Regions from separate parts of the Dietzia sp. 179-F 9C3 NHS genome, predicted to be linked through region 1. Evidence: predicted binding sites of a transcription regulator. Region 1 holds the regulator's gene; each other region holds the start of a gene.

What was found. Region 1 encodes LexA, which represses DNA repair genes until DNA is damaged. Its sites were predicted from a motif close to CGAACANNTGTTCG; they were not measured.
Region 2: ACH0BZ_RS05095 (DUF222 domain-containing protein) is a predicted target of LexA. The motif match lies at 2,426-2,439, and genes of this name have one in related genera.
Region 3: ACH0BZ_RS07685 (CoA transferase subunit A) is a predicted target of LexA. The motif match lies at 4,124-4,137, and genes of this name have one in related genera.

What each region holds. Positions count from the first base shown of each region.
Region 1 covers NZ_JBIQES010000002.1:237,210-243,474, reverse strand. The annotation lists gene ACH0BZ_RS03475 (malate synthase G) at 1-568, opposite strand, end outside; partial or broken gene dapF (diaminopimelate epimerase) at 690-1,553, shown strand; gene hflX (GTPase HflX) at 1,617-3,068, shown strand; gene lexA (transcriptional repressor LexA) at 3,106-3,774, opposite strand; gene nrdR (transcriptional regulator NrdR) at 4,491-4,955, shown strand; gene hrpA (ATP-dependent RNA helicase HrpA) at 4,965-6,265, opposite strand, start outside.
Region 2 covers NZ_JBIQES010000003.1:113,959-120,223, reverse strand. The annotation lists gene ACH0BZ_RS05105 (O-acetyl-ADP-ribose deacetylase) at 1-148, shown strand, start outside; gene htpG (molecular chaperone HtpG) at 145-2,121, opposite strand; gene ACH0BZ_RS05095 (DUF222 domain-containing protein) at 2,444-3,985, shown strand; gene ACH0BZ_RS05090 (SDR family NAD(P)-dependent oxidoreductase) at 4,065-4,841, shown strand; gene ACH0BZ_RS05085 (hypothetical protein) at 4,992-5,402, shown strand; gene ACH0BZ_RS05080 (fatty acid desaturase family protein) at 5,476-6,265, shown strand, end outside.
Region 3 covers NZ_JBIQES010000005.1:42,057-48,321, reverse strand. The annotation lists gene ACH0BZ_RS07700 (valine--tRNA ligase) at 1-1,558, opposite strand, end outside; gene ACH0BZ_RS07695 (malate dehydrogenase) at 1,591-2,580, opposite strand; gene ACH0BZ_RS07690 (3-oxoacid CoA-transferase subunit B) at 2,698-3,330, opposite strand; gene ACH0BZ_RS07685 (CoA transferase subunit A) at 3,327-4,094, opposite strand; gene pcaD (3-oxoadipate enol-lactonase) at 4,255-5,046, shown strand; gene ACH0BZ_RS07675 (IclR family transcriptional regulator) at 5,061-5,867, shown strand; gene ACH0BZ_RS07670 (acetyl-CoA C-acetyltransferase) at 5,888-6,265, shown strand, end outside.

The DNA.
Region 1 (6,265 bases):
TGGCGTCCGCGTGCGAGGCCGACTCGAGCGGCGCGGCCTCGTCGAGGAACTCACGGGCCCAGGCGATCACCTTGTCGCCGCGCACCTTGTTGTACGAGTCGCCCTTCGCGGCGCCACCCTCCTCGCTGATGGCGTCCGTCCCGTAGAGCGCGTCGTACAGCGAGCCCCAGCGGGCGTTGGCGGCGTTGAGGGCGAACCGCGCGTTGAGGATCGGCACCACGAGCTGCGGGCCGGCAATGACCGCGATCTCGTCGTCGACGTTCTCGGTGGTGGCGGTGACGCCCTCGGGCTGCGGGAGCAGGTAGCCGATCCCGGTGAGGAACTCCTTGTACGCGGCGGCGTCCACCGGGCCGGGGTTGGCGCGGTGCCACTCGTCGATCTGCTGCTGCAGGCTGTCGCGCTTGGCGAGCAGCTCCCGGTTGCGGGGGGCGAGATCGGCGAAGATCTCCGCTGTGCCGGCCCAGAAGGCGTCCTGGTCGATCCCGGTGCCGGGAAGGGCCTCGGTGTTGACGAACTCGTACAGGACCTCGTCCACCTGGATTCCGCCGACGGTGATGCGCTCGGTCATCGATGCTCTCCTGACATAGGGGACCGTTGTCTCTCCTGACTGTAGTGCGCGACGACCCGCGCTTCACCTGCCGATTCCGCATCGCGGAACGCTGCGGGTGTCTTCGTTACCATCGGAGGTCATGACCACCGACCAGCTGGCCGTCGACCGGGCGGGCCTGCCCTTCCTCAAGGGACACGGAACGCTCAACGACTTCGTGATCCTGCCCGACGACGACGCGGCCGTGGACCTGGACGCCGACCTCGTGCGCGTCCTGTGTGACCGGCGGGCGGGGATCGGTGCCGACGGTGTGCTGCGGATCGCCACCGGCGGTGCGCTCGTCGCCCGGGGCGTGCTCGACGTGCTGCCCGACGGCGTGGGCCCCGCGGACTGGTTCATGGACTACCGCAACGCGGACGGTTCGATCGCCGAGATGTGCGGCAACGGGGTCCGGGTGTTCGCCCACGCCCTCGTGGCCACGGGGAGGGCCCCGGCCGGCGTGGTCCCGGTCGGTACGCGCTCGGGTCCGCGACCGGCGGAGGTGCTCACCCACACGGGCGACGACGCCGTCGTGCGTGTCGACATGGGGCGCCCCGGCCTGCTCGGGGTCTCGACAGCCGAGTTCGGGGGTCGTTCGTTCGCCGGCGTTGCCGTCGATATGGGAAACCCTCATCTGGCCTGCGTCGTCCCGGGACTGGACGCCGCGGCGCTCGCCGCGCTCCCGGTGCACGAGTCGCCCCGGTTTGACACCGACTTCTTCCCCGAGGGGGTCAATGTGGAGGTCGCCACGCCGCTGGAGGCCGGGCGTGTCTCGATGCGCGTCCACGAGCGGGGGGCGGGGGAGACGCAGTCCTGCGGGACGGGCATCGTCGCCACGGCGGTGGCGGCGCTCGCCGATGTCGGCCGGGACTCGGGGGAGGTGACCGTGGTCGTCCCCGGCGGCGAGGTCGAGGTGGCTCTCACCGGCGACGGCTCCAGGCTCACCGGACCTTCGCGACTGGTCGCCGAGGGCACGTTCTACCGGTGGTCGGGGACCCGTGGTCCCGGACCTGTGAGAAGATCGAGGGGAATGACTACAGACAACGGCAAGACCCCCGCCCGCTCCCGATTCCTCGACGATCCTTCGACGGGTGAGCTCCTGCTCGAGGAACGGTCCTCTCTGCGGCGCGTCGCCGGGCTGTCCACCGAGCTCCAGGACGTCATCGACGCCGAGTACCGCCAGCTGCGACTCGAACGCGTGGTGCTCGTGGGAGTGTGGACAGAGGGCTCTGCAGCGCGCGCCGAGGCGGCGATGGTCGAGCTGGCCCAGCTCGCCGAGACCGCCGGATCCGAGGTGTGCGAGGCGCTGATCCAGCGGCGCGACAAGCCGGACCCGTCCACCTACATCGGCTCGGGCAAGACCAGCGAACTCAAGGACGTCATCGCGGCGACGGGCGCGGACACCGTGATCTGCGACGGTGAGCTGACCCCCGGCCAGCTCATCGCCCTGGAAAAGGCGGTCAACGTCAAGGTGATCGACCGGACCGCACTCATCCTGGACATCTTCGCGCAGCATGCCACGAGCCGCGAGGGCAAGGCGCAGGTCTCCCTGGCCCAGATGGAGTACATGCTGCCCCGGCTGCGCGGCTGGGGTGAGGCGCTGTCTCGGCAGGCCGGCGGACGGGCCGGCAGCAACGGCGGCGTGGGCCTGCGCGGTCCGGGTGAGACCAAGATCGAAACCGACCGGCGGCGCATCCGCGAGCGGATGGCGCGGCTGCGCCGCGAGATCAAGGGCATGAAGCAGGCCCGCGACACCAAGCGGCACCGTCGACGCGCGACGCCGGTGCCCTCGATCGCGATCGCCGGCTACACCAACGCGGGAAAATCCAGCCTGCTCAACCGGGTCACAGGTGCGGGCGTCCTGGTGCAGAACGCCCTGTTCGCGACCCTCGACCCCACCACGCGGCGGGCGGAGCTGCCCGACGGCCGCATGGTGGTGTTCACCGACACAGTGGGGTTCGTGCGGCACCTACCCACCCAGCTAGTCGAAGCGTTCCGGTCCACACTCGAGGAAGTCGTGGACTCCGAGTTGCTGCTCCACGTGGTGGACGGATCCGACCCCTTCCCCCTCAAGCAGATCGAGGCCGTCCGCATGGTCGTCAACGACGTGGTAGCCGAGCAGAACGCCGAACACCCGCGGGAACTCGTGGTGATCAACAAGATCGACACCGCCGATCCCGTTGTGCTCACCGAGCTACACCACGCCCTTCCCGAGGCGGTCTTCGTCTCGGCTGTGACGGGCGAGGGCATCGACGAATTGCTGACGCGGATCATGGAGATCATCGCCGAGGGCGACGTCGAGGTGGCCCTGGTCGTGCCGTATCAGCGCGGCGACGTCGTCTCCCGGGTACACGCGGAGGGTGCGGTGGTCCACGAGGAGTACACCGAGTCCGGCACCCGGATCGTGGTGCGGCTTCCCGCCTCCATCGCAGGCGAGTTGTCGGAGTTCGCCGAGGGCGCCACACACGACGGCGCCGACTGACCGGCGGACGGTGCCGGCGGCGCCGGGGTGAAACGGGTCAGAGCTTGCGGAACACCGTGACCACCTTGCCGAGCACCGTCGCGTGCTCGCCCGGGATGGGGCTGAACGACTCGTTCCGCGGCAGGAGCCAGACGCCGGTCGAGTCCTTCTTGAAGACCTTGACGGTCGCCTCGCCGTCGATGAGGGCGGCCACGATCTCCCCGTTGTCCGCCACGTTCTGGCGGCGTACCACCACGTAGTCGCCGTCGCAGATGGCCGCGTCGATCATGGACTCACCGACCACGCGGAGCATGAAGAGCTCCCCCGACCCCACCAGATCCGAGGGGAGCGGGAGGACCTCCTCCACGGCCTGCTCGGCGAGGATCGGGCCGCCGGCGGCGATCCGACCGAGGACCGGGACGTACACGGGCTCGACGGAGCCGCTGGGCCGGGCCGCCTCCGGTGCCGCGGGACGGCGGCCGCGGGACCGCTGCCCGGGAACCCCGTGGACGTCGACCGCCCGGGGCTTGTGCGGATCGCGGGTGAGGAAGCCCTTCTTCTCGAGAGTGCGCAGCTGGTGGGCGACGGACGAGGTCGACTGGAGACCCACGGCGTCCCCGATCTCCCGGATGCTCGGCGGGTAACCACGGTTGCGCACCGTGTCGTGGATGTGGAGGAGGACGCTCTTCTGGCGCGGCGTCAGTGCCTCGAAGTCCGGCTTGGCCATGTCGGCAGTCCCTTCAGCGAATGCGTGTTCGACGGCGAATCGACTTCTACCCTAGCGCGTGACGGTCGGGTGCGCCACACACCTGTTCGAGAAAGTTGCGCTCCGCGGGATGACTCTGTCGGACCCGCGTGCTACAACTCTAGACGAGTTCGAAATCGAACAGATGTGCCATGAGTGTGCGAACAGTGTTCGTACAACATATCGAGTAGGGAGCCGTCATGACCGTCCTGGAACTGCCTCCGTCAGTCTCTCCCGTGCGCTGGACCGGGGTCTGCGCCGCAGATCACCGGGTGGATCGCCGCCTCGCGGCCCCCCGAATCCCCGCCGCCGCGAGTGCGCGTACCGCAAACCGTCCGGCGTCTTCGGTGCGGGTGCTGGGCGCCGCACCGACCGTGTCGGGTGCGCGACCGGCTGCCCGGACCCGACCCGCCGGATCGCGGTCGTCGGCGGGGGCCGGGGTGCGGGCGTGCCGACCGTCGCGGGTGGCGCCCGCCGCGGTCGTGGACGACGTCCCCGCGTGGGTCCTCGTCGCCTGCGGTGTGATCGTGGGACTGCTCATGGTGCTCGCGCTGGCGTTCATCGGCGGCCCCGCCTACGCGTGATCGGTGTCCGGGCCTCCTAGAATGGTCGTGGGGTGGCCGACCGCCGCCCCCGCGCCAGGTCCCGTGCTCCCGGGAGGGTGCGCGCGGACCCGGTCGAAGAAGGGCGGTGTGGGGATGTACTGCCCGACGTGTCACCACGAGGATCTGCGGGTGATCGACTCGCGGTCCGCCGATGACGGGCAGGCCATCCGCAGGCGCCGGGAGTGCTCGCACTGCGGTCGACGGTTCACGACCCTCGAGACCCCGCTGCTGTCGGTGCTCAAGCGTAACGGTGTGACCGAGCCGTTCAGTCGGGAAAAGGTCGTGCAGGGCGTGCGACGGGCATGCCAGGGTCGTGACGTGGACGAGGACGCGTTGCGGCGCCTCGCCCAGCAGGTGGAGGACACCGTTAGGTCCGGGGGTGCGTCGGAGGTCCCGGCGCACGAGATCGGGCTCGCGATCCTCGGTCCCCTCCAGGATCTCGACGAGGTGGCCTACCTGCGGTTCGCCTCCGTCTACAAACAGTTCAGCTCCGCAGCGGATTTCGAGCGCGAGATCATCGCGCTCCGCGAGCGCCGCGAACGGGTGGCGTCCGGGTAGGCCGCCACCTCAGCGCCCGGCCCGGGACGCCAGGGCGGCGGAGATCGCCCGGTCGATGCGCTCGGCCGAGACCGGCCTTGCGGTCCCCAACGACTGGGCGAAGAGCCCCACCCGGTACTCGGCCAGCATCCAGCGCAGGTCCCGGATCGTCCGCGCGGTCCCCGGCCGGCCACGCAGGGTCGCGACGGCGGTGCCGACGGCCTCCTCCGACTCCGCGATGCGGCGGGAGAGTTCCGCGTGCCGGGCCGGTGACGCCTCCGCCATATCCAGCCGCATCCGGACCGCCCGGACGTGCCGTTCCAACCCTGCGAGCGCGTCGGCGGGGTGCCGGGCGAGAAAACCCTTGCCCACGAGAAAGTCCACCGACGGGGCGACCGCGGCCCGCACCTCCGGGGTCGCGGACTCGAGTCGGGCCGCGACCGCCTGCGCCTCCACCAGCGCCGGCAGGGCGGCGGTGATCGCGGCGGCCACCGCGGCGGGAACCTCGGCGCGAGCAGTGGCCTCGAGCTCGGCGAACTCGGCTGCCCTTAGGACGGGCGCGCCCCGGCGGCGGGCGATGATCCGGCCGAGTGCCGCCAGCGCGGCGTCCTCGACGAGTGCCTCGATCCCGCCGTGCGGATACTGGGTGAGCGCGAGCCGCTCCTCGACGGCCCGTCCCCGTGTGACCGAGGTCGGCGAGACCAGGCCGCGTGAGAGCAGGGCGAGCACCGCGGCGGCCTGCGCCCGGCGACGCTCCTCCTCGGTTGCGCACGCGATCCGGTGGATGCCGTCCGGGCGGACCTGCAGCGCAGGGTAGACGGTGACCTCCACACCGTCGACGGTTCCCGTGACGGACTCGGCGAGGTCCCCGACGGTGCCCGCCGTCCAGGCGCGGTGTGGTCCGTCGTCCGGCACGAGGCGGGCGTTGAGGGTGGCGCGGACCCGGTCCACGAGCTCGGAGCGGAGCGCGGCGAGGTCGGTCCCGGCTGCGACGACGTCCTCGCCATCGACCACCTCGAACCGCATCCGGAGATGGCCGGGCAGCTGGTCCGGCCGGAAGTCCCGGGGCTCGACGGTCGTGCCGATCCTGGCGGAGAGGGCGGCGGCGAGGGCGACCGGCAGGGGAGCGGACCGGGGTGTGAGGTCGCCGGCGAGAAGCGCCGCGTACTCGGCGGGCGGCGAGCAGAGCCTGCGGAGGTACTTGGGCAGGGTTCGTAGCATCTCGGTGTACAGGTCCTCGCGGACACCGGGCACCAGCCATTCGAAACCCGCGGTGGTGACCGTCGCGAGCTGCGGCAGTGGGATCCGCACGGTGATGCCGTCGGCGTCGA
Region 2 (6,265 bases), on a different contig from region 1:
GGGAGCCTACGGGTGGCCGGTCGAGGACGCGATCCGCACCGCCCTGGGCACCCTCCGCGACGCGGGCGCCACCGTCACCTCCGTCGAGGACGCGACGCTGGTCCTGTTCGACGAGCCGACCCTCCGGCTCGCCGAGTCGCTTCTCTAGATCCGGTCGACGAGCAGCTTGGCGAACGCGGCCGGGTCGGCGAGCGCGCCGCCTTCGGCGAGCACCGCCGCCCCCGCGAGGAGCTTGGCCGACTCGGCCAGTCCGGCGGCGGACGCGTCCTCGGCGTGCTGCGCGCGCAGCCGCTGCACGAGCGGGTGCGAAGGGTTGAGCTCGAGGATCCGCTTGCTCGTGGGCATCTCCATGCCCGACGCCCGGTACATGGCCTCGAGCTGCGGCGTCATGTCGAACTCGTCGCCCACCATGCAGGCGGCCGACTCGGTGAGGCGGTGCGACAGCCGCACCTGCTTGACCTGGTCCGCCAACTCCTCGCCCAGCCACGCGAGCAGGTCGGTGAACTCCTCGGCGTCCGGCTCGTCCGCCTTGTCCTCCGCGTCCGCACCAATCCCGGAGAGGTCCACGTCGCCCTTGGCCACGGACCGCAGGCGCCGGCCCTCGACCTCGCCCACGGCGTCCACCCACACCTCATCGACCGGGTCGGTGAGCACGAGCACCTCGACCCCGCGCGCCCGGAACGCCTCGAGGTGCGGCGAGTTCTCCACCGCCTCCCGACTCCGCCCGGTGAGGTAGTAGATCTCCTCCTGCCCCTCGGCCATGCGCTCGACGTACTCGGCGATCGTGGTCGAGGCCTCGGCCGTCGATTCGAACGTGGCCACGGCGAGCAGCTGGTCGCGCGCGTCGTCGCCGCCGGGCGCCGGGATGAGACCCTCCTTGAGGACGGCCCCGAAGTTGGCCCAGAACGTGCGGAACTCCTCCGGACGGTCGGCCCGGAGCTGCTCGATCGTCTGCAGGACCTTGCGCACCAGGCGTTTGCGGATCGCCCGGATCTGACGGTCCTGCTGCAGGATCTCTCGGGAGACGTTGAGCGAGAGATCCTGGGCGTCGACGATCCCCTTGACGAAGCGCAGGAACGGCGGGACCAGCTCCTCGCAGTCGTCCATGATGAACACACGACGGACGTAGAGCTGCACGCCCCGCTTGGTGTCGGGCGAGAACAGGTCAAACGGCACCTGGCTCGGCAGGAAGAGCAGCGCCTGGTACTCGAACGTGCCCTCCGCCTTGAGCGTGATGGTCTCGAGCGGCTCGTCCCACGCGTGTGACACGTGGCGGTAGAACTCGGCGTACTCCTCGGCGGTCACCTCGGAGCGCGGCTTGGTCCACAGCGCCTTCTGGGAGTTGAGCGTGACGGTCTCCGTCACGGTGTCCTCCGCCTGGGGATCGTTGCCCTCGTCGTCGTCACCCGGGTCCCGGACCCCGGCCTCCGGCGCGGGGCGCTCGACCTCCATGCGGATGGGCCAGGCGATGAAGTCCGAGTACGTCCGCACGACCCGGCGCAGCGTGTGCTCGGCGGTGTAGTCCGGCAGCGCCGCGTCGCCGCCGGCCGGCTTGAGCGCGAGCGTGACGGCGGTTCCCTGCGGCGCGTCGACGGCCTCCTCGATGGTGTACGTGCCCTCGCCGCCGGACTCCCAGCGGGTGCCCGTGGCCTCACCGGCCTTGCGCGTGACGAGCGTGACCGTGTCCGCCACCATGAACGTCGAGTAGAAGCCGATACCGAACTGCCCGATGAGATCGGCCGTGGCCTGCTCGCTCAACTCGCCGGACTCCTGCGCCGCGCGCGCCGCCGCCAGGGCCTCCCGCGCCTGCGCCGTGCCCGACTTGGCGAGCGTGCCGATGAGGTCCACGACCTCGTCGCGGGACATGCCGATGCCGTTGTCGCGAATCGTCAGCGTCCGCGCCGCCGCGTCCGGCTCGAGCTGGATGTGCAGGTCGGTGGTGTCCACCCCGAGGCTCGCGTCCTGGAGGGCGGCCAACCGGAGCTTGTCGAGGGCGTCCGAGGAGTTCGAGACGACCTCACGGAGGAACGTGTCCGGATTCGAGTACACCGAGTGGATCATCAGATCCAGCAACTGGCGGGTCTCGGCCTGGAACTCCCTGGTCTCGGCGGCGGGGCTCATGGCTGTGCGGGTTCCTTTCTCGGGACGCTTCGACGGAACCAACCTATCCGTCGGGTCGGACATTCCCGCCGGGGCCCGGTACACCGCCACCGGCCGTGCCCTGGACGGGGGCTTCAGGGCACCGCAGGTCAGGGCGCGTTCACCAGTGACGGTGGGCGGCCGGGCCGGCCGCCCGCCCGCGGCGGGAGCCACCCCGGTGACCCGGGGGCGCCCAGGACGGGGGGTTCAGGGCACCGCAGGTCATCGCCGGTTCGGTGACGACGACGAGGTGCGCCACCGGCAACACGAGTTCGCTGTCCGACCTCGAACATACGATCGAGTCATGACCACCGCACAGACCTTCACCACCCCCGCCGCCGACGGAACGGCCTCCGCCCCCGAAGGGTTCGTCTACCTCGACACCTCCGGGCTACCCGTGTTGGTCCCCGAGGCCTACGACCGTTGGGGACCGACACAGCAACGCGGCTACCTCGCCCAGCGGCACATCAACGCCGCCGAGGCCCGCTCCGTGACGTACGCCTACGACTGCCTGCGCGAGGCCGGCGACACCGGCCCCGGCGAGATGCCCGACGGCCGGCCCGACGGGCGCGACCCCCACGACATCGCCGCCGCAACCCTCCGCACCGCCATGGCCCTGTCCCGACGTGCCGCCTCCCGCCTGATCGACACCGCCGTGGACTTCACCGAACGACTTCCGCGCTGCCTCGCCCTCCTCACGGCCGGATGGATCGGCCTGTACGCCGCCCACACCATCGCCGAGGAGACCCGCACGGTTGCCGACGAGTACATGCCCGCCCTCGACGCCCTCATCGCCGGACAACTGGCCCCCACCCGCCGACGCACCCACCCGCCCTGTATCGGCCCCCTGCGCAAGATGGTCACCAAGGCCATCCTGCGCACCGACCCCGTCGGCGCCGCCGCCCGCGCCAAGACCGCCGCCCGCGGCCAGGACGTCACCCTGACCCCGGTGGGCGACGATCTGACCGAGATCTCCGCCCTGGTCACTGCCGACACGGGGGCCGAGATCATGGACCGGGTCAACGCCCTGGCCCGCACCGCCGACCCCGACGACCCCCGCAGCATCGGCGAACTCCGCGCCGCCGGCCTGCTGGCCCTGTCCCGTGGCTGGACCAGCCTGCCCGATCCCGACGGAAACCTGCCAGGCGACCCGGACGCCCAGCCCGCCGTCCGCCGCGTCCTGCTGCACCTCTATCACCACGAGGGCACCACCGATCTGGCCGGCTACGGCCCCGTCACCAATCACACCCTGGCCCGTCTGCTGCACACCGCGGAGCCCCGGGTGAGCGACCTCGCCGACCTGGCCGACCGCGCGAGCGCCGCAGCCAGCCGCTACAGCCCCTCCGACGCGCTGCGCCACTTCTGCCAGGGCCGCGACGGCACCTGTGTCTTCCCCGGCTGCCAGGCGGAGGCCACGCACACCGACCTCGACCACATCATCCCGTTCGACCACGACGACCCCGCGGCGGGTGGGCGCACCACCAGCGACGACCTCGGCGGGTTGTGCAGGCACGACCACAACCTCAAGACCGAGGGCATCTGGGTCTACTGGCGCAATCCCGACGGCAGCTATACCTGGGCCCACGGCCCCAACCATCCCGACCCCGACCCCGGTGTCGCCATCACCGTCGAGCCCACCGGTCCCCTGGCCCACCTCGCAGCGCCCCGGGACCCCGAGACCAGCGCCCGCCAACGCCGCGCAGCGGAGGAGGGCGAGACCGGCAGCGCGCGCACGCGCCGCCGGCGCCCGCACCGCCGCGACCGGCGCGCCGAGCAACGCCGACGCCTCCGCGCCGAGGACCACCAGCACCTCCACCCCGACACCGAGGACCCTCCGCCGTTCTGACCGATCGGCAGGTCAGGGCGGGCGGGGATAACCCCGGTCTCCGCCGCTCCGGCCGGTCGTACTTGTTACCGTTTGACCCATGGAGATCAACGGAGCAAGTGCCATCGTCACGGGCGGGGCGTCGGGTATCGGCGCCGCCGTCGTCCGCCGGCTCGCCGCCGCGGGAGCCAAGGTCGTCGTCGCGGACCTCAACGCCGAGAAGGGCGAGGCCCTGGCGAACGAGGTCGGCGGCGTGTTCGTCACCGTGGACGTCACCCAGACCGAGCAGAACCAGGCCGCCGTCGAGAAGGCCCTCGAGCTCGGACCGCTGCGCTACCTCGTCAACTCGGCCGGTATCGGCCACGCGCAGCGCACGATCGGGCGCGACGGCGAGTTCTCGTCCGCGTTCGACATCAACGCGTTCCGCAAGGTCATCGAGATCAACCTCATCGGCTCCTTCGACATGCTGCGCCTGGCCGCCACGGCGATGAGCCGTGGCGAGGGCGACACCGACGGCAACAAGGGCGCGATCGTCAACCTCGCGTCGGTGGCGGCGTTCGACGGCCAGATCGGCCAGGCCGCCTACTCGGCGTCGAAGGGCGGCATCGTGGGTATCACGCTGCCCGTGGCCCGCGACCTCGCGGCGGCCGGCATCCGTCTCAACACCGTCGCGCCCGGCCTCATCGACACCCCGATCTACGGCGAGGGCCCGGAGTCGGAGGCGTTCAAGGCCAAGCTCGGCGAGTCCGTCCTGTTCCCCAAGCGTCTCGGCGAGGGCGACGAGCTCGCCTCCATGGTCATGGAGCTGCTCACCAACCCCTACATGAACGCCCAGACCGTGCGTGTCGACGGCGGCATCCGGATGCCACCGAAGTGAGCTGACGGCTCACCACCCACCACCGCGGGCCCCGCCGGAGAAGTTTCCGGCGGGGCCCGCGCCGTGTCGGCAGGGTGTCGGCAGCGCGACACCCTGGCCGGAGCATTAAAAGATGGTTATGCCCAGTCGCACACGAGCGGGAGGCCGGGGATGGACACCACGACGCGCACGAGGACGATCGCGGCCGGAGCGCTGACGGCCGGACTGCTCGGCCTGTCCGCCTGTTCCGGTGGGAGTGACGGCGAGGGCGACGATGCCGTCAACGACGCCGTCACCGGCGCCGACACGGGTGCCTCGATCGAGGCGACGGGCGGGGACGACTCGTACGAGGAGCGGCTCACGCCGGTCGCGTCGATCAGGAACGCGACCGACGTCCGGGTCGAGGGCGACGACGCGTGGGTCACGGTGCCGACCGAATCGACGTCCGCGACCGCGATGCTCGACTGCCTACAACTCCTCCCGGCCCGGCAAGACGGGGAGACCCTCACGGTGATCTACTCCGACGGCGTCGAGGAACTGTGCGAGTGGCCAGACGACCACACTGACGAGGGCGGCCGTTAGACCACCGCCGGGTCCGCCGCCGTCGGGGACCGGACCGGTCGACAGGCGCGGCGAACCTCCGTACCGTCGGGCCATGGCGATCTCAGACGTCGAGGCGTACGCCCATCTGTCCCCCGAGGACGTGGAGGAGATCGGTGCCGAACTCGAGGCGATCCGCGAGGAGATCGTGGAGGACCTCGGCGAGCGCGACCGCCGCTACGTCCGGAACACGATCCGGCTGCAGCGCGGGCTCGTCGCGGGCGGCCGCGTGGTCCTGCTGTTCTCGGGCTACCGTCCCGCGTGGCTCCTGGGCACCGGGTTGCTCGCGGCCGGGAAGATCATCGAGAACATGGAGCTCGGGCACAACGTGATGCACGGGCAGTGGGACTGGATGAACGACCCCGAGATCCACTCCAGCAATTGGGAGTGGGACATCGTGGGCATCTCCGAGCACTGGAAGGCCACCCACAACCACCATCACCACACGTACACGAACATCATCGGGATGGACGACGACGTGGGCTACGGCGTGGTGCGGGTAACTCGCGACCAGCCGTGGCACCCGGCGTTCGCCGGGAACCTGCTGTGGAACGCGATGCTCGCGTTCGCGTTCCAGTGGGGCGTAGGGGTCCAGCACCTCGAGATCGCGCCGGGGACCATCAACTCGTCCGGCTGGGGCGAGCAGAAGAAACGCATCGGCCAGTTCCTCCGCAAGGCCCGGCGCCAGGTGGGCAAGGACTACGTGTGGCTCCCGCTGCTCTCGGGCCCCAATTGGAAGACGACGATCACGGCCAACGCGACCGCCAACGTCATCCGGAACCTCTGGTCCAATGCGGTGATCTTCTGCGGGCACTTCCCGGACGGCGCCGATAAGTTCACTCTCG
Region 3 (6,265 bases), on a different contig from region 1:
TGTCTCCGGTGAGGGTCCGGCCCACGAAGGTCCCGAACATCATCATGCGCGCCACCCAGAAGAACAGGATGTCGTAGCCCGTGACCAGCACGGACGTCGGGTAGAAGCGCTCGATATCGGCCGTGCGGTCCGGCCAACCCATCGTGGAGAACGGCCACAGACCCGAGGAGAACCACGTGTCGAGCACGTCTGTCTCCTGGGTGTACCCGGCGGGCGGCTCGTCATCGGGTCCTACGCACACGACCTCGCCGTCCGGCCCGTACCAGATCGGAATCCGGTGCCCCCACCAGAGCTGGCGGGAGATGCACCAGTCGTGCATGTCGTCCACCCAGTCGAACCAACGCGGCTCCTGGCTCTTCGGGTGGATCACGGTGTCGCCGCCACGGACCGCGTCGCCGGCCATGCGCGCCAGGTCCTCGACCTTGACCCACCACTGCAGCGACAGGCGCGGCTCGATCGGCTCGCCCGAGCGCTCAGAGTGGCCGACCGAGTGCACGTAGGGGCGCTTCTCGGCGACGATACGGCCCTGCTGCGCCAGCGCCTCACGCACGGCCTTCCGCGCTTCGAAGCGGTCCATGCCGTCGAAGCGCGTCCCCGTGCCCTCGATGTGGCCGGTCGCGTCCATGATCGACGGCATCTCGAGGCCGTGGCGACGGCCGATCTCGAAGTCGTTGGGATCGTGCGCCGGCGTGACCTTGACCGCGCCCGTACCGAACTCGGGGTCCACGTGCTCGTCGGCCACCACCCGCATCGTCCAGCCCTCGCGGAACGGGTGCGGAAGCTCGGTGCCCACCAGGTGGGTGTACCGCTCGTCCTCCGGGTGCACCGCGATCGCCGTGTCGCCGAGCATCGTCTCCAGCCGGGTGGTGGCCACCACGAGGTGCGGCTCAGCGTCGTCCATCGAGCCGTAGCGGAAGCTCACGAGTTCACCCTCGACGTCCGCGTACTTGACCTCGATGTCCGAGATCGCCGTCTGCAGCACCGGCGACCAGTTGACCAACCGCTCCGCGCGGTAGATCAGGCCCGCGTCGTAGAGTTCCTTGAAGATGGTCTGCACCGCGCGGCTCAGGCCCTCGTCCAAGGTGAACCGCTCGCGCGACCAGTCCACGCCGTCGCCGAGTCGGCGCATCTGCTCGCCGATCGTGCCGCCCGACTCGGCCTTCCACTCCCAGACCTTCTCCACGAATGCCTCGCGGCCGATCTCGTGGCGGTCGATCCCCTGCTCGCGCAGTTGCCTGTCCACGAGCGTCTGCGTGGCGATGCCGGCGTGGTCCATGCCCGGCAGCCACAGCACCTCGAAGCCCTGCATCCGCTTGCGGCGGCTCAGGACGTCCATGAGCGTGTGGTCCAGCGCGTGGCCCATGTGCAGGCTGCCCGTGACGTTGGGGGGCGGCAGGACGATCGAGTACGGCGGCTTGTCGCTGGTCGCGTCGGCCTCGAAGTAGCCCGCGTCCACCCAGCGCTGATACAGCTCCGCCTCTACCTCGCCGGGATTCCACGAGGCGGGCAGGGAGTCCGCACGAGAGGTACCGGGGCCGGGAGTCGCTGGAGTCGTCACCAGGCCATCCTAGGCAATGCCGCGGGGAGGCCTCAGACCAGCCCGAGCCCCTGCACGGCGTCGCGCTCCTCGACGAGCTCGGCGACCGAGGCGTCGATCCGCGCGCGCTGGAAGTCCGAGATCTCCAGGCCCTCGACGACCTCCCACTCGGCGCCGCGGCTGCGGCACGGCAGGCCGGTGACCACGCCCTCGACCGTCCCGTACTGCCCGCCGGACGGCAGGGCGACGGTGGTCCACGAGTCGCCGGGCGTGCCCTGCACCCAGTCGCGCATGTGGTCGATCGACGCGCCCGCGGCCGACGCCGCGGAGGAGGAGCCGCGCACCGCGATGATCTCCGCGCCGCGCTTGGCGACCTTGGGGATGAAGGTGTCGGTGAGCCACGTCTCGCCGATCCCGGCGGTGACGGGCTCGCCCCGGCGGGTGAGGTAGGAGACGTCGGGGAACTGCGTGGCCGAGTGGTTGCCCCAGACGACGGCGCCGTCGAGCTCGCCGACCGGCGCGCCGAGGCGGGTGGCCAGCTGGCTCAGCGCCCGGTTGTGGTCCAGGCGCATGAGTGCGGTGAACCGGCCCGCCGGGACGTCGGGCGCGTGGCGGTGCGCGATGTAGGCGTTGGTGTTGGCGGGATTGCCCACGACGAGGACGCGCACGTCCTCGGCCGCGTGGTCGTTGATCGCCTTGCCCTGGTCGCGGAAGATCGCGCCGTTGGCGGTGAGCAGGTCCGCGCGCTCCATGCCCTTGCCGCGCGGCTTGGCGCCCACGAGGAAGGCCGCGTTGGCGCCCTCGAAGCCGGCGTTCGGCTCGTCCGTGATGTCGATCGACGCGAGCGTGGAGAACGCGCAGTCGTCGAGTTCCATGGCCACGCCCTCCGCCGCGCCGACCGCGGACGGGATCTCGAGCAGGCGCAGGCGGATCGGGGTGTCCGCGCCGTAGACCTCGCCCGCGGCGAGCCGGAACAGCAGCGAGTACGCGATCTGGCCGGCGGCGCCGGTGACGGTGACGGTGACCGGGGCGGTCGAGGTCATGTGTGGGGGCCTTCCTCATACGACGACGGGGTCGGCCCCCACCCTAGTGAGGGACGACCCCGTCGCGCGGGCCCGCGGAGCACCGGCCACCCCCTGTTCACCTGGGGAGCGGGGCGGTCAGTCGGCGTGGACCTCGGCGCCGGTCTTGGCGCGGACCTCCTCGAGCGTCACGTCCGGGGCGAGCTCGACCAGGCGGAAGCCCTCGTCGGTGACGTCGAGGACGCACAGGTCGGTGACGATCCGCTGGACGCAGGCCTTGCCGGTGTACGGCAGCGTGTTCTCCTGCAGGAGCTTGAGCTCACCCTTGCGGGTGACGTGGTCCATCATCACGATGACGCGGCCGGCGCCGTGGACGAGGTCCATCGCGCCGCCCATGCCCTTGACCATGGCGCCCGGGATCATCCAGTTGCTCAGGTCGCCGTGCTGCGAGACCTGCATGGCGCCGAGCACAGCCACGTCGACGTGGCCGCCGCGGATCATGGCGAACGACTCCGACGAGGAGAAGAACGCCGCCCCCGCCGCCGCGGTGATGGTCTCCTTGCCGGCGTTGATCATCTCGGGGTCGAGTTGCTCGCGCGTCGGGTACGGGCCCACGCCGAGTATGCCGTTCTCCGAGTGCAGCGTCACCTCGACGCCGGCCGGGACGTGGTCCGGGATGAGGGTCGGCATGCCGATGCCGAGGTTGACGTACTGGCCGTCGGTGAAGTCGGCGGCGATGCGGGCCGCCATCTGCTCGTGGGTCCAACTCATGACCGCTCCTCCCCGGTGGTGCTCAGCTTCTCGATCTCGACGCCGGTCTCCTGGCGGCAGACCTCGACGATGCGTTGGACGAAGATGCCGGGGACGTGCACGTCCGCCGGGTCGATCCCACCCGGCTCGACGACCTGTTCGGCCTGGACGATCGTGATGCGCCCGGCCATGGCCACGTCGGGGTTGAAGTTCCGGGCCGTGCCGCGGAACTGAAGGTTGCCGGCGGTGTCCGCCTTGTGGGCGTGGACCAGGGCGAAGTCGGTGACGATCGAGCGTTCGAGGACGTACTGCTCGCCGTCGAACACCCGGACCTCCTTGGGCTCGGAGGCCTTGGCGACGCCACCCTCGCCGTCATACCGGAGCGGCAGGCCCCCCTCGGCGACCATCGTGCCGACGCCGGCCGGCGTATAGAAGGCGGGGATGCCGGCGCCGCCGGCGCGCATGCGCTCGGCGAGCGTGCCCTGTGGGGTGAGTTCCACCTCGAGCTCGCCGGAGAGGTACTGGCGGGCGAACTCCTTGTTGGCGCCCACGTAGGAGGCGGTGGTCCGCGTGATGCGGTGCGCCTCGAGCAGCTTGCCGAGGCCGAAGCCGTCTGTGCCGCAGTTGTTGCTCACGGTGCTCAAGTCCGTGGCGCCCTGCACGAGGAGGGCGTCGATGAGGACGGCGGGGATGCCGACCAGACCGAACCCGCCCACGGCCAGGGACGCGCCGTCCGGGATGTCCGCGACTGCCTCGGCGGCCGAGGAATAGATCTTGTTGGTCATGTCACATACGATAGCGTGTGTTCGCATCTTGTACAACTGTTCGCCTTTCGCACCAGCGCGGCGTATCGTGGAACACATGAGGGCCCGGATCGAGCCCGCCCGGGCTCCCGGGCACGGTTTCGAACCACCCACGAACGCCGATCGAGGAAAGGACGAGTCAATGCCCGCCACCCTGTCCCACGCGGTAAGCGGACCCCGCTCCGCGGACACCCCCGTCGTGGTCCTGCTCGGATCGCTCGGTTCCGACCGCTCCATGTGGGACGCGCAAGTCCGCGACCTGGCGGGTGACCACACCGTGGTGGCGATCGACCACCGCGGCCATGGTGGCTCGGAGGTCGTCCCCGGGCCGTGCACCATTGCCGATCTCGCCGGCGACGTCACTGCCCTCCTCGACTCGCTCTCAATTGACCGATTCCACGTCGTCGGCCTCTCCCTGGGCGGCGCGGTGGCACAGTGGCTCGCCGTCCACGAGGCCCCGCGGGTGCGGTCGACGGCCCTGCTGTGCACGGCGGCCAGGTTCGGCGAGCCGGCAGGATGGGTCGAGCGGGCCACCGCGGTTCGCGAGGGCGGCACCGCCGCTGTGGCCGACGCCGTCATCGCCCGGTGGATCACATCCGCGCGCGCGCAGGCCGACCCCGAACTGGTGACCCGTCTGCGCGAGATGGTCCTCGCCACCCCGGCCGAGGGGTACGCGGCAGCCTGCGACGCCCTGTCCGGCTGGGACAACCGCGCCGATCTCGGCCGCATCACGTGCCCCACCCTCGTCCTCGCCGGTGACGAGGACCCCTCGACCCCGCCCGAGGTGCTCGAGGAGATCGCCGACGGCGTGCCGGGCTCGGAGTTCGTCACCCTCTCCCCCGCCGCGCACGTCCCCACCGTCGAGATCCCCGAGCGCGTCACCGAGCAGCTGCGAGCCCATCTGACCGCCGCCGGACAGAAGGAGTCGGAGTGACAGGCGACGACGGCGTGAGCACCTCCGCGGAAGCCACCGTCGAATCCGACCGCTCTGCCTCCCCCGACTTCGTCCAGTCCCTCGCCCGCGGGCTGTCGGTGATCCGCGCGTTCGACGCCCGCCGGCCCCGACAGAGCCTCAGTGACGTCGCGCGCAACACCGGGCTGACCCGGGCGACCGCCCGCCGATTCCTGCACACGCTCGTCGAGCTGGGTTACGTCGACACCGCCGATTCCGTCTTCTGGTTGACCCCCCGGGTTCTCGACCTCGGCTACAGCTACCTGTCCGCCCTCCCCCTGACCGACCTCGCCCAGCCGCATCTGGAGAAGCTCAGTTCCCGTCTGGGCGAGTCGTCGTCGGTCGCGGTGCTCGACGGCGCCGACATCGTCTACGTCGGTCGCGTTCAGGTCCGCCGCATCATGACCATCGGCATCACCATCGGGACCCGGTTCCCCGCGTACGCGACGTCGATGGGGCGGGTTCTGCTCGCCGCCCTTCCCGCCGACGATCTCGACGCCTACCTCGACGCGACGGATCTGCGGGCACTGACCCCCCACGGGCTCGCCGACCAGGGTGCGCTGCGCGCCGAACTGTCGCGGGTGGCCGAACAGGGCTGGTGCGTGGTCGACCAGGAGCTCGAACCCGGCCTCCGATCGGTCGCGGCGCCGGTCCACGACCGCAGCGGCGCGGTCCGGGCCGCGCTCAACGTTTCCACTCATGCCGCCAGATACTCACCCGAGCAACTCCACGAGGAGCTCATACCCGAGCTGCTGGCCACGGCGCGCGCGCTGTCGGCCGATCTCGCCATCGTCAACCGCTGACCCCGTGCCGAGGAGCACCCATGCGTGATGTCGTCATCTGCCAACCCCTACGCACCCCCGTCGGACGATTCGGAGGGGTGTTCCGCGACCTCGACGCGAACACCCTCGCGACCGGTCTGCTCACCGCTCTCATCGAGCGCACCGGCCTGACCGGCGCCGACGTCGACGACGTCATCCTGGGCCAGGGGTCACCGAGCGGCGAGGGGCCGGCGATCGGGCGCATCGCCGCGCTCGACTCCCCGCTGGGGATCGACGTGCCGGGCATGCAGCTCGACCGTCGCTGCGGTTCCGGCCTCCAGGCGATCATCACGGGCGCGCTCCAGGTGGCCTCCGGCGGCATGGATCTCGTGGTGGCAGGTGGCGTGGAGTCCATGAGCCAGGTGGAGTTCTACGCCAGC